Regions from separate parts of the Pseudoalteromonas espejiana DSM 9414 genome, predicted to be linked through region 2. Evidence: riboswitches for the same ligand, from Rfam matches in the RefSeq annotation. Region 2 holds a riboswitch; the other holds the start of a gene.
The links. Region 2 has a riboswitch for lysine ahead of lysC (lysine-sensitive aspartokinase 3). Riboswitches for the same ligand answer to the same signal wherever they lie in the genome.

Region 1: it holds a riboswitch for lysine, as region 2 does, so the genes downstream of both, dapA (4-hydroxy-tetrahydrodipicolinate synthase) here and lysC (lysine-sensitive aspartokinase 3) in region 2, are expected to answer to the same signal.

The regions. Positions count from the first base shown of each region.
Region 1 covers NZ_CP011028.1:207,753-215,298, forward strand. The annotation lists gene PESP_RS01035 (phospholipase A) at 1-980, opposite strand, end outside; gene PESP_RS01040 (succinylglutamate desuccinylase/aspartoacylase family protein) at 1,191-2,312, opposite strand; gene PESP_RS01045 (PLP-dependent decarboxylase) at 2,318-3,523, opposite strand; gene PESP_RS01050 (2,3,4,5-tetrahydropyridine-2,6-dicarboxylate N-succinyltransferase) at 3,523-4,263, opposite strand; gene dapA (4-hydroxy-tetrahydrodipicolinate synthase) at 4,279-5,163, opposite strand; lysine riboswitch at 5,292-5,488, opposite strand; gene PESP_RS01060 (DNA-3-methyladenine glycosylase I) at 5,680-6,384, shown strand; gene PESP_RS01065 (protein adenylyltransferase SelO) at 6,387-7,546, shown strand, end outside.
Region 2 covers NZ_CP011028.1:2,245,890-2,253,435, forward strand. The annotation lists gene PESP_RS10220 (2-hydroxyacid dehydrogenase) at 1-928, shown strand, start outside; gene PESP_RS10225 (sodium-dependent transporter) at 1,026-2,348, opposite strand; gene PESP_RS10230 (4'-phosphopantetheinyl transferase family protein) at 2,487-3,242, shown strand; gene lysC (lysine-sensitive aspartokinase 3) at 3,251-4,630, opposite strand; lysine riboswitch at 4,705-4,877, opposite strand; gene nhaD (sodium:proton antiporter NhaD) at 4,976-6,223, opposite strand; gene PESP_RS10245 (hypothetical protein) at 6,436-7,546, shown strand, end outside.

The sequences.
Region 1 (7,546 bases), 1.7 Mb from region 2:
TAATCAATCAGGCTTTCACCGTAGCCGTTAAAGTACTGAGCGTAACCACGTAAGCGCCCCCAGAGTGGGAATGACCAATCAAGTTGAATAGCACCACGATTATCTGAATTGAAGTTATTACGTGTCATAAAGCTAAACTCATGATCGTGAAAACGGTACGCGCCGCTAAATTCAAAGTAACCCATGTATTTATAAATATCAGGGTTGTCATCGCCATCGGCTTCTAATGGGTCTTCTTTTTCATCTTCAGCAATGCGGTACCAAGGCTTAAAGCTAAACACAAAGCCTTCATTTTCCCAAATGAAATCGGCGTAAATACGGTTCCACGAACGAGAGTTAGGTTGGCTTCGGCCATTAGACTGGTGTGAAATACCCAGTGCAATTGCCATTTCATCGCCCCAAAGTACGTTCTCTTGATCTAGGTAATTTACCCAAAATATTTCTGGCTCGTAATTGGTTTCACGAAACGGAGATGAAATCTCTGAATTATAAATTTGCCAATATGACTGCAGTGTAAAACCAAAAAAGATGGCTTGATCGTCATCAGCAAAATCATCGTAAAGCGGCACTTTAATAGACAGCTGATATTTGGCTTCTAGGTTATCAAGTGGTTCGCCATTTTCTTCATCTGTTAGCTCGTCAAAGCCATCAAATGGGCGATCGTTTGGATGCGATACATACGACAGCGGCAAAATGTAGTTACGTTTATGTGGCGTAATTACGTTGCGATTCTTTTTGCTTACTTCTTCGCGGGCTTTTCGTTTATCAAGTGCGGTTAGTTGTTTGTTTTCCTCAAGCGCTGAACATTTTTTACGAAGATCGTCTAGGGTTTGCTTTCCATCGCCGCCAATGACTTCGTTTAAAATACATTGCTTAACAAGCTCTATATCGTTGTCTTGTTCGTTTTCTTTTACCTCTTCTTGGGCAAAAGAGGGGGTACTAAGTAAAGCCGTGAGTGCAATCCAATAACGCCAGCTCATTGTTTATTCCTTTGAGGGTAGGGTAGATTTATAAATTATAACGTGTTTTTACATATGTAACGGTGAACTTTCACTGAATTTACACTTATTTCATTACTCTACGTTTACACTATTATCACAGATCAAAAAAAAGCGGCATAAAGCCGCTTTTTTAGTAAGTTAAGTAACTTACTCTCACGCAATGAGAAGGGGGAGCTACAACAATATGTGTTATAGCTCAAATACGTTGGTAAAAAACTTATAAAGCTCAGTACCTTGGTTTACGCTTGCCGAGGCAAAATGCAAAATAGCGATAGCATCGCAATCGAGGCTAAGCGTTTGTAATGGTTGCTCACTCAAGTAGCGCTCCATACGCAAAACATGTGCAATAGGCTCGCCTGCTTTAATATGTCCACCTAGTGGGGCTACATATTCAACCATGCCGCCAATAGGGGCGTAGTAAGCAAAGTAGTCATCTAAATGGCATGCGTAGCGGGTTATATTGCTTGGCTTATGTGGTGCGTCTTCTAATACATTTTTGTGATTCAAATAGCTTAATATGCTATTTGCATCGTTAAGTGCTTCTGTTAAATCTATTTTTTCTTGGCTACCTAGCTCAACCGTAAAGGCTTCTACTTGTACGTTAAAGTCCCTGCCTTGTGCGCCAAGTGCATCACTTAGGTGCCACCATGGGCAAAAGCTTGCTTCATCCATGGCGCCATCAAAGTCGCTTGGGATAAGCAGTACATGTTCAATGTTAAAATAACGGGCGCTGTCGGTTGCATACGTTGGGCAATATAAGTGCTTGCTTGAAATAGGCCCTGTGTGTAAATCAAGGACTATGTCGGCTTGGTGCGCAAGCTTTTGTAGATTAAGCGCAATACGTTTACCCGTATTAAGTAAATAAGCTGGGCCGTTAAGTTTGGTGTCTATTTCATCAATCAGGGCTTGTTTAAAGTTATTTTTTAAAGCGGCATCGTCGTACTGGCTATGATCTTTGGCAAACTGGGTCACTAAATTATTGTTGTAGTGATACATGCGGTTCCAGTTAGTGCCAGTAATCGGGTCGAATCGTCCAAGGGTAAATTCCCCTGATTTTTGATTGCAGCCAATAGGGTTAGCATAAGGTACTAAGGTAATGTCGCCTTTTAGATTGAGCTGTTTTAATTGCTCTAACAGCTGAAAAATAACCGCGTTACCTTGTACTTCAGCGCCGTGCATGTTTGCTTGAATATAAACGCTTGGCCCGCTGCCATTGCCTTTTAAGCGGTACACAGGAATAGTGAGTGGTAAGCCGTTTGCCACTTCTCCTACTACAATGTTCTCTTGGCTGATTGGTGTTGTTATGCTCATGTTTATTACCTTAAATAGTGGCTGGCATCTTCGGCTTGGCGTACGCAGGTGAGCTCACCATTTTGTAAAACGTATTCTGCTGCCAGCTCATGGCATAAAAAATACGGCATGCTTTCGGTAAAACCATAGGCGCCACATTGGCTAAATACCAGCCAGTCTTGCTCGTTTAAATCGCTTGGTAGGGTGTGCTCGCCTAAGCAATCAAGGGCCGTACATAACGGGCCATATAGGCTCATTGCCTGTTTTGGTGCAGTTGATTCACGCAATAACGCCGCAGGAAAATCTTGGCTTGTAACAGCAGGGCGTAATAAGTGGTTAATGCCACCGGTTAAAATAACTTGCTGTTGGCCGTAGTTTTGTTTGCACTCGACTACGGGGTTGGCGTAGTGGCCGCATTCGCCTACAGCGTAGCGACCAAGCTCCATCCATAACTCATCTACACCCGCGTCATGTTTTATTTTGGCAAGCGCGGCTATAAGGCCATCCCATTCAAGTGTTGCATCGCTTGATGTATAAGGGATACCTAAACCGCCCCCTAAATCTAAAATTTTCAGGTTTATATTTAAGTTATTAGCAAGGGCTGTAAGCGGTGCAATCATTTGCGACCACAGCTCGCTTAGCTTTTGTGTGCTAAGCATGTTGCCCCACTGAAAAATATGTAGGCCGTCAAAGCTAAGGGCTGAGTAATCGGCGGTATTCAGTGCTTGCCACTCATCGCAGCCAAGCCCAAACGGAGTTAGGCTGTCGCCGCCTAGTGGGTTTTTTTCACCTTCTGGCCAGCGTAGTTGCACACGCAATAAAACTTGCAGCTGCGTATTTTGCAGCTGCGCTTGTTGGTTTAACCAACGTACTTGATTGAGGCTTTCGGCAACAAATATGCGCACACCGCGCTCAATAAAGTGTTTAATTTGTTTAGGGCTCTTTGCAGGCCCTGTGTTGAGCACGCGCTGCGAACTAATACCTTGTGCAAGTACTTGTTCAAGTTCACCTTTACTTGCTACGTCAAAGTTAAAGCCTGCGCTATCTAAGCTTTGAATAACCTTAGAAAGCGGATTCGCTTTTACTGCATACCAAAGTTTTACATCGGTTTGCGCAACTAAACGCGTAAGGTGTGCGTTTAGTTTATCTAAGTCGTAAACAAAAAAAGGGGTATCAAGTTGCTGTGTAAGCGTATTAACAGCGGTTTTGATTGGCGTGCTCAAAAAGCTCATTATCGTAAAACCTCTTCTAGCAATAATGATGCATCGCTTTGTTCGTCGCGGTATTTAACAATTAGCGCGCACGACATGCTTAAGCCTTGCTCACGTGCCCATTCGTTAGACGCCGGGCGAGAGCCAGGTATTACAATTGCGTATTCTGGGATTGGCTCGCCTTTATCAAGCTGACGCTCATTAACGCAGTCGTATACCGGAATGGTTGCAGATAAACGTACGCCAGGTGCCAGCACTGCGCCTTTTTTAATAACTACGCCTTCAACAATCACACAACCTGCGCCAATAAAGGCATCGTCTTCAACTACTACTGGGCTTGCACCAATTGGCTCAAGTACACCGCCAAGTTGAACGGCTGCGCTCAAATGTACGTTTTTACCTACTTGCGCACACGAGCCTACTAATGCGTGGCTATCAACCATAGTGCCTTCGTCGATGTATGCGCCAATGTTTACGTACGCTGGTGGCATAATAATAGTGCCTTTAGCTACGTATGCACCACGGCGAACACTTGAACCGCCTGGTACCATACGCACGCCATCGTCAGTACTAAACTCTTGTGGTGCAAGGTTGTGTTTATCTACAAAACCACCTGCAAACTCAGTGTTAGTGCCATTTTTAAAGGCTTCTAAAATGCCTTGTTTTACTTCTACGTTAGCTTCCCATTGGCCGCTTTCGTTTTGTGATGCTGCGCGTACTGCGCCCGATTCTAAATTATTTAGTAGTTCTAACCAGCTCATTATAAAAACCTGTATTTAATGCCAAGATAAAATGGTGTCGTTTGCAGTGGTAATGCAATCGGTTTGCGTTAACTCAAGGTGTGTTAAAGGTGGGCGCAGCAACGGGCTACTTAAGCGGCCTTGTTGGTGCATTAACACTTTAACGGGAATAGGGTTTGCTACAGTAAAAAGGCTATTAATAGCGCGAGTCCACTGAGCAAATAAATTGGGGTGTTGGCCACTTAGGCTGCGTTTTACAAACTCGTGCGTTTGTTTTGGCCACGCGTTTGCCGCAACCGATACTAAGCCTTTTGCGCCAGCTTGCGCGAAATAGGGCATAAGTGCATCGTCGCCGCTGTATAGTGCTAAATTAGGCGCGGCTTGTCGGTATGCTTCAAATTGGGTGATGTTGCCACTGGCTTCTTTTAACGCCCAAAGCTTTGGATGCGCCTGTAAATTTTCGATGGTTTGCACCGGAATACTTACACCGCTTCTGCCTGGTACGTTGTATAACATACATGGGTGCGCGCTTTCGTTTAATAAGCTTTCGTACCAATGAGTTTGACCTACAGCGCCTGGTTTTGCATAAAGCGGCGAGCCTAGTAAATAACTGTGAATAGGTAATTGGTTACAGTAGCTAACCCATTCTTTTTGTTGGGCTAAATTACTACCGCCCACAGCAACCATAAGCGGCACACTGGGCTTTAATTGGCACACGTGCTCAACAATGGCTTGTTGCTCTTTAAGTGTAAGCGCTAAGCCTTCACCTGTACTACCAAGTAGCAAAATACCGTTTTGCGCAGCTTCTTGTTCACTAACGAGAGTTGTGAGTGTGTCGTAGTCAACATTACCTTGTTGATCAAACGGCGTTACAAGCGCTGTCCACAGTGCGTAGTCGTCTAAATTGAAGTTGTTGATCATCTCTTACGAACCTATAAGGTGTTCGAGATATTAAAGGGGCTTTATGATGTGAGCCTCATTAACGTCGTTCGAACAGTATTCGAAGAGCGAATGGGCTTAAAATAATAGGGCGCACGGCCTTATTATTTAAGACCAGAAGCTCTCCACCAAACTAATAAGCTGCTTTAAAGCTGCTATTGGTGACAGTCGCTAGGATTCAACCTAGTCGCCCGAAGTAATTGCTTCGCAAAAGCGTTTACCTCTCGGCGGTATTCCCCTGGCGTATGCTCACTGGAGTTTGCGCTCCTAACATACGCTACCTGAATAACGCACCTCTTCTAGCCCTTTGTATTTTGTTTTAACGCTAAGGCTTTAACAAAATACAATTTAAATAGGGTAATTGCGGCGATTAAAACATTTTAGCCGTCTAGGTGTCAAGCTGCTAAATATAGATTAGCTCATCGAAAATAGCGGTGGTTACGTATTGGCTGCTTTTCTCGTACACTAACCCTATGAGCAGCGAGGTATTTAATAAGTATGGAAAAATTTAGTGATATTTATAAGCGAGCGGTAGAGCGAAAAGGCTCTGAAAAAATGCTTAAGTTATTACTCGCAAAACCTTTATCTAAAAAAGCGTTAAGCACGTTAAGTGACGACGATTGGCTTGAAGAATTTACCCGAAAAGTTTTTCAAAGTGGCTTTTATTGGTCAGTAATAAACAGCAAATGGCCGGGCTTTAGAGAGGTCTTTTGGGAATTCAGCGTTGATAAGTTATTAATGATGCCGCCCGATATGCTAGAGCAAAAAGCAACGGATGATCGCATTATTCGTAATTATAAAAAAGTGAAAACGATTCCTGAAAATGCCTACATGATCCACGAAATAGCACAGGAACACGGCAGTTTTAGCAAGTTTATTGCTCAGTGGCCAACAGATAATATTATCGGTTTGTGGGCACATTTAAAAAAACACGGCGCTCGTTTAGGTGGAAATACTGGCCCCTATGCCTTAAGAGCGCTAGGTAAGGATACATTTTTACTTTCGCGCGATGTAGAAAGTTACCTAAGAGCGCATAAAATAATTGATGGCGGGCTGCAAACTAAAAAATCACTCACTGCTGCGCAGGCATTTTTTAATGAAATGCAAAAGCAAAGTGGTTTAAGCATGCAAGAGTTAAGTTTAATTGTGGCCTACGGGGTGGGTGACAATCGCGTAGGTATAAGCCAACAAGCAGAGGATTAATGATGAAACTAGTGCCAAGATACACAGACATAGCAGATAACTTCGCAATAGAGGATCAACCCTCAAGTGTTGCTACCCCGCAATTGCTGCTGTGGAACGCATCGTTAGCTAAGCAGTTTAATATAGATATTGAGCCGCAACTGCGTGCTAGTACCTTTGCAGGCAATGAACCACAGCAAATAAAGGCGGTAGCGCTTGGTTATTCTGGGCACCAGTTTGGGCACTTTTCACCACGCTTGGGTGATGGGCGAGCACATTTGCTCGGTGCTATAAGTGACGATAAAAACCAGCTATGGGATATTCAATTAAAAGGCTCAGGCGCTACGCCTTATTCTAGAGGAGGCGATGGGCGGTGTGCACTAGGTCCTGCTATTCGCGAATATATTATGAGCGAAGCAATGCATGGCTTAGGTATTAAAACCACGCGTTGCTTGGCTGTGGTTGGCACCGGCGAAGCTGTATATCGTAATCCGCCGCAACCTGGCGCAATTGTTACTCGCCTAGCAAGTAGTCATATTCGAGTTGGCTCATTTCAATATTTAGCAACCCAAGGGGATACTGAGGGGCTTAAAAAGCTTGCCGATACAGCCATTGAGCGCCATTACCCTGAAATTAACACAACCGGGCCTGAGCGTTACATAGCCTTTTTAGATGCGGTGATAAAAAGCCAATTAGACTTAATAATTAGCTGGATGAGAGTCGGATTTATTCATGGTGTGATGAACACCGACAACACGCTAGTAAGTGGTGAAACCATCGATTATGGCCCGTGTGCGATGATGAATGTATTTGATTTTGATACCGTATTTAGCTCTATTGATAAACAAGGACGTTATGCATTTGGTAATCAACCAAACATAGCGAGCTGGAACTGCGCTCGTTTAGCTGAGAGTTTAATAGCGCTCATTAATGATGACGACGAGCAAGCCGTAAACTTAATGACGCCCATAATCAGCCAGTTCTCAACGCTTTTTAACGAGCAGTACAATCAAATGTGGGCGCAAAAATTAGGTTTAGCGGGTCAGAATGAAGACGATGTGGAACTTGTCAGTAAGTTACTCCTGTTATTTCAAGAGCATAAACTTGACTATACTAATACCTTTGATGCGTTAACCGAATCCCTTAATGGTGATGAGCTACCAGAGGAATTAACGCAGTGGGC
Region 2 (7,546 bases):
CTGTATTAAAAACAATCCAAGCATACGTATAAATTATTTTGAGCAAACACTTAACGAGCAAACCGCCCTATTAGCAAAAGGCTTTGAAGCCGTATGCGTATTTGTAAACGATACTGTGAATGCAGTCGTAATAGAGCAATTAGCAGAGCTTGGTGTGAACACTATTTTACTGCGCTGTGCGGGGTTTAATAACGTTGATTTAATTGCAGCTAAAGCACACAACATTAAAGTACTGCGCGTGCCTGCATACAGCCCTGAAGCGGTAGCAGAGCACTGTATTGCACTTATGCTTACGCTAAGTCGTAAAACACACAAGGCCTATAACCGTGTACGCGAAGACAACTTTGATTTAAACGGTTTATTAGGCTTTAACCTGCACAGCAAAACGGTTGGAATTATAGGTTGCGGTAAAATTGGTCTTGCGCTTTGTAATATACTAAATGGCTTTGGTGCCAACGTTTTAGTGTGCGACCCTTATGCGCAACCTGGTAATTACATCATTACCGATTTAGACTCGCTGCTAACTCAAAGCGATATAATTTCACTTCACTGCCCATTGAACGAGCAAACACACCATTTAATAAATGATGACGCATTCAATAAAATGAAACCCGGCGTTATGCTTATTAATACCTCGCGTGGCGCGCTATTAAATAGTAAAGCGTGTATTAACGCACTTAAAACTAAAAAACTGGGGTATTTAGGGCTCGACGTGTACGAGCAAGAATCAGAGCTGTTTTTTAAAAATCACAGCGACGAAATAAATCAAGACGATATATTTTCGCGCTTAGTGAGCTTTAAAAATGTATTAGTCACTGGCCATCAAGGATTTTTTACCCAAGAAGCACTTACCGAGATTGCTAATACAACCATACAAAATGCGCTGGAAATAAACCAAGGTAAACTTCTAACTAATGAGGTTTTATAAGTTATTTAAAATAGGCACAAAAAAAGCGAAGTGAGTTTATAAACTCACTTCGCTTTATTAATCTATTTTTAATGCTAGCTCTATGGCTTAGCCATAATCACCCAAAGGCTACATTTGCAAATACCAAGGTCATTAATATCGGGCACACAAAGCGAATATACTGTGCAAACCAGTAATGCGCTCCTGTGGTTGCTTGGCGCAATTTATTACCACGCTGCCACATCCATCCTGCGGTAACAAAGTAAAACAAGCCCATAAGCGGAAGTTGGTATTGGGTAAACAACATAATTACCAAACCAAATAGCCACTCAAAATTTAATATAATGGCACTTGCACATACAAGCACAACTAAACTTACAGCCCACGTGGCTTTGGTACGATCCACTTGGTGGTTTTCTACTAAAAAGGCAACGGGTATTTCGGTGGTTGAAATAGTTGATGTAACCGATGCAATCGACATAAGTACAAAAAACAACAAGCCTATAAGTAAACCTATTTCGCCCATTGTGCTAAATAGCTCTGGCAAAATAGCAAATATAAGCTGCCCTTCGCCAATTAGTTTACCACCACTAAACACCTCAACCCCATTATGCTGTGCAACGTAAATGGCAGGCACAATAAGTAAACCGGCTAAAAATGCCACGCTAGTATCGAGTAATGCAACGCTTGCGGTTAGTTTTGGCAGGTTTGCATCTGGCTGTAAGTACGAGCCATAAATCATCATACAACCTACACCTAACGAGAGCGAAAAAAACGCCTGCCCCATAGCTGCAATAATTAAATTTGGGTCGAGCACTTGGCTAAAATCAGGTATTAAATACGCGGCAAAACCTTCGCTTGCGCCATCTAAGCTGGCTATATAAACAATTAAACCAACCAATAAAACTAATAGTAACGGCATTAAGCGGCGCGACCAGGTTTCAATACCCGATTTAACCCCCTTTAAAATAATGCTGGCGGTTAAAATAAGCATAAGCGGGGTAAACACAAAATTACGCAGCACCGAGTCGCTATGTAAAAACTCGCTTGCGGCATCAAAGCCAAAAAATGTAGTAATAGGCTCAATGGCGTACGAAAGCATCCAACCAGCTACAATAGAATAAAAGCTAAGCATAACCACAGCGCCCGCAAGGCCAATATAACCTGCCGCAGCACCTACTTTTTTATTGGTATTTTGCCATGCGTTGCCCAATGCTTTAACTGGGTTGGCTTGTGCGTGGTGGCCTAAATAAAGCTCGGTATAAAGCGCCGGTAGCGCTAATAAAAATATAACAACAAAATAAACCAGTAAAAAAGCACCGCCACCATGGTTGGCCGCCTGCGTAGGAAAACCCCATATATTACCTAAACCCACTGCTGCGCCTGCAGCGGCTAAAACAAAACCAAATCGGCTTTGAAATCCATCACGCACTTGTGCCATACATCTACAAATCTGTTATTCTTTGATTATTGTGAATTAAACCATATTTCATGCCAACTGAGTAATAAAATTGCTCGTTGCATAAATAAGCGCTGTTAACCGCTCATAATTACAGCGACTCACCCATTTAAAGCGTTTATGACAGCAGATTATTTTAAAAACACCTTACGTATTACTCCTGCTCAATTAGCAAACTTACCGTTAGCTAATAACCGCATTTTATTATTTGATGCGACAACGCTTGATGTAAGTAAATTTAACTTACCTGATTACTTAAGCCCGTTTGAGCTAGGCGTTATAAACCGCCGTAAAAGAGCGCAAGCAAAACAAGAATACTTGGCTACTCGTATACTGCTAAAACAGTTGCTTAAAATAGCTAAGCCACAATACGCAAACACACCGCTAAATGGTATGAGCACCCAATTTGACGAGGCAAGCGCTAAATTACAGTTGCAAGCTAGTGGCGAAATTTTTAATACCTGTATTTCACACTCCCACGGTTTGGTTGGCGTAGCCCTTAACTTAGCTAATACCGAGTTTGGTTTTGATATTGAAAAAATAAGCTTAAAGCGCCCATTTGAAAAGCTCGCAAAGCATTTTTATCACGCAGACGAAATAGCCCTAATTACTGAGCCGAGTAATACGCAAACCCAAGCTAATATCTTTTTTAGAATTTGGACATTAAAAGAGTCGCTTGCTAAAGCCACCAGCCGCCCTATTGCTAAATTGCTTAGCCCGAATGTGTTTAATGAGTTAAATATTGCAACACTCGGTGCATCAAGTAACTGTGTTACCGTTGAAAGTAATAACCAACACACCCAATTTGATGTAACTGTAGCGCATAAAAAAAGCACCGACTGGCGATGCTTTTTAATAACAGACTTTATACTTTAGCTGCTTTTTTACGCCTCTAAAAGGCGGCTGTGTATAGCTTGTACCACAGTATCTGATTCGCCCTGCTCTACTAAAAAGCAAAGATTGTGCTTACTTGCACCATGGCAAATTAAACGAATATTAAACTCTTTTAGTACATTCATTAGGTTCATTTCGTGCTGACGAAGCTGTATTTCTGAACCAATAAGCGCCACTAGCGTTAAGTTGTTTTCAACCGATACATGGCAAAATTCAGCAAGCTTATCTAAACACGCTTGCTCAAGCTCTGGGCGCGAGGCATTAGGCGCGTTATCGAGGGTAATGGCTACGCTTATTTCAGAGGTAGTCACTAAATCTACCGATATATTAAACTCACTTAAAATGGTAAACACGCGGGCTAAAAAGCCACTTGCCAATAGCATTTCAGGGCTTTTAAGTGTGAGCAATATTTGGTTTTTACGTTGCGTTACGGCGCGTATACCCGGCTGCTGCGATTTTTCGCGCTCAATCCACGTACCACCGCGCTCTGGCTCACGGCTTGAGCCTACAAATACATTAATGTGGCTACGGCTAGCTGGTAAAATAGTCGCTGGGTGCAATACTTTTGCGCCAAATGTGGCCATTTCTGCGGCTTCATCAAAACTTAAACGGGCAATAGGCGTTGCTTTGGCACATAAACGTGGGTCGGTGCTAAATATACCCACTACGTCGGTCCAAATGTGTACGCTTTTAGCGTTAATCGCCTCAGCAAGTAATGCTGCGCTGTAATCTGAACCACCACGGCCAAGTGTGGTTGTTTGGTCAAATTCGTCGCTACCAACAAAACCTTGAGTTACAATTACCTGCTCATCTAATAGCGGAATTAATACTTCTTTAGCCGCTTGCGCTGTGGCTTTAACATTGGGTGTTGCTTTACCAAACTGACTGTCGGTTTTAAGTACTTTTCGTACATCAAAACGATCTGCATTTAAGCCTTTTAAACGCAGCACTTGCGCAAATAAGTACGACGATAAGCGCTCACCAAAGCTAAGTAGCTCATCGTGCTGCTGATCAGTTGTTAGTGTTTCAATCGCTAATGTTTGGAATGCTTTTAATGTTTCGTTAAAGCCTACGGCTAAATCGGCATCAAGCGATAACTCATCTAAAATAGCTTGCTGAATGGCTAGCACGCCGTCTATGTGTTCTTGGCGCTGCTCTGGGGTAATGCTTGATTTACACAGTGCAACTAAGTGGTTAGTTACGCCGGCACTGGCGCTCACAGCTACAATACGTACGCTTTTATCTGCAACAATAATTTCGCTGCAGCGACTCATCGCTTCAAAATTTGCAACACTGGTTCCGCCAAATTTGGCAACGATGTAATCTGATTTTGCGCCTAATACTGATTGTGGCACTGATTGGGTAGTCATTTAGTCTCCTTTCGCGGTATTTTAACCGCTAAAAAACAAGAAGAACTTGGCAAAGGAATGCATTTGATGTGTCCGCTGCCAGAAGCTCTCCACCTATATTGGTGACAGTTTTGAGGATTCAGCCCCATAAACCGAAAAACAATAGCGACGTACTAGTATTTTTCTCGGCGAGTACTTCCCTCTTTAATGGTTACGGGCGTTCGTCACCTACCATTAAATACCTAAGTATCGCACCTCTTCTGAATGCTTTATTAACCATTGGCTAATAAAACAAAGCCCCGCTAATTAGCGGGGCTTTGAAAGTTATCGTTTAGACGTCTAGGTGTCAAGCATTTATAGCAAAAATTAAACAAAACCACCCATAAAGTAAGCGCCTGCATAACCTACGGTATAACAAATTAATAATTGCAGCGATAATTTAAAGTAGCTCGTAAAAGTAAGTGCCTTTAGTTTGCTCATGGCAATAATACCCGCTGCCGAACCAATTATAAGCATTGAGCCACCTACACCGGTTGCATAAGTAAACGACAACCAATGTTGCTGGCTCATTACTATATCTGCTTTTAATAGCGCAGCAGTAAGCGGTACGTTATCAACCCCTGCTGATAATATTCCCATTAAATAGTTAGCGTACTCAGGTGCCATTACTGTATATAAATCGGTAAATTTAGTTAAAATACCAATTTCTTTTAATGCGCCAACAAGTAAAAGCACACCCACAAAAAACAGTAGCGTGTCGTATTCTATGTCGCGTACAAAATCGATGATGTCTTTATTTATATCTTTTTTGCGCATTAAAAATTGCGCCACTAAAAACATAACCGATAAACCAAATAAAAATGTGAGTAGCGGCGGTACGCTATAAATTACGCTAAGCGTTAACGTACTTACCACGGTTGATAAAAATATGATGGCAATAGTAATGTCGGTTTTTTCTATGCGTTTTTTTTGCGAGCCCACAAACTCTATTTGCCCTTTCATACCAATAGAGAGCAAAAGCGCGAGTAGCATTACACTTATAAACGCAGGGGCTATGAGCAGTAATAAGTTTGCAATTGAAACCTTGCCGTCCAAAAATATCATTAAGGTGGTTACATCACCGGTTATTAGCGATACACCGCCAGAGTTGACCCCAAACACAATAAGTGTGGCGTATTTAATGAGCTTTTTAGTTTCAAGATTTAATGACATAACCACAGCAAGTGATATAAGCGTAGCGGTTACATTGTCAGAAATAGATGAAAACAAAAAAGCAAAGCCGCCCACTAAAAACATAAGTTGTCGTTCGCTAATGCTTTTAGGCATTACCCGGTGCACAATGTTTTCTATAAACCCTTTAGAGTTTAAATAGGCAACAAAGGTCATGGCGGCCATTAAAAACAGCCACAGTGAGGCTATTTCTAATATGTTTTCGTTAAGAAGATGCTGAATAGTTGCAGGGCTTTGCCCATGAAGCGGGTTAACAAAAAGTATAATCCAACAAAGCGTTCCAAAAAAGAGTGTAGTTTTAGCTTTATTTACGTGAATTATATCTTCTATAACGATCAGTAAAAAGGCAATCGCTATTAGGGTTAAAATTATCGAGAGGACCATGGTAGTTAAATAACCTTTGATATAGTTTTAACAGAGCGCACAAACAACTTGCGTTTAAGCGTTCCTAATTTTGGTGCGAATTTTAGCACCGCAGATGTGCAAAAACTATTATTAAATGGTCTTAAAAACGAATACTATATGCAGGTAAAATACGTAATAATGAGTCCTTTGTAAGAACTCAATAATAAAATACTAGGATGTTGTAACCTCTTATGATCCCAGCTAAAAAGCTGCTTAATACCCTTAGCGAACATTGGGGTGTTTTAGAGCTATTATTTAAACGTTTTAAAATGGCCGACTTTAGTCTAAAAGACGTACAAAACGCCATTAAGCAAAAGCAGCCCACATGGACAAACGAGCGCATATACAAAGAAACAAATCGTTTGCTCAATCAAGATATACTCATTCCATTGGCTAAATCTTCTCAGCTTGAAATTAACCGTGCCATTGCAGATTTTGCGACCTTTTTATTACAAGAAGAACACCTAGGTTTAGCACAAGAAATTAGCGTTTTGGTTGATGACTTAGCCCGCCTAGGAAACCGACTAGATAACGCGGGCGAAATGGAAGACTTTGACGATTTACGCCGCTTTAGCCGCATTATGGATGATCGGGTGCGTAAAATAATGAAGCTCTACGCGCATAACGAAAACGCCATATTAAATATTGTTGAGCAAGCTAAGTCTGATCACGCTGTGCAATCTTTGCAAAAGCGCTATAAAGCCGTAATAGAAGCCTTTGACGAATACATAGAGCCCATGCTTGAAATGGTCGATATTAGGGGCGACTTTCATGCCTGCTTTACACTGATTGAACAACAAATAAGTAAGCAAATAGAGCACATTGAGCGCTCAGGTAAAGCCTACAACGACAAACGCATGCTTGAGCAATTACGTACCCGCATACTCGAAATGCACTTAGTTGGCAGAGAAAGCTTACGTAAAAGTGCCGATATGCTGATGCCACTGCGCGAAGAGCTGCGCCGTAATAACTTAATTACCCGCCAAGCGGCAAAAGTGCTCGGCCTGGTGCGTAAAAATGGCGTAGACAACATGCTAAGTGCGGTACAGCCAAACTTTGTAAGCGATGCGCAGCGCTATTCGCTTGGGCAGCAGCGCCATATAGTGGCTTACATGGCAAGCTTGGTTGAATTTGAACACGAAGAATACCAACTCCCAGAGCAACAAGACGTACCGGCGTTTGTAACGCCTAACATTCCTGATTACCACGATGTTAAAAAAACCTTTGCAAAACGCTTTAATAAAAAACGCAAAAAGCCTCAACCATTGCTGCAATTTTTAGATGAAAGCTACCCTGAGCTAG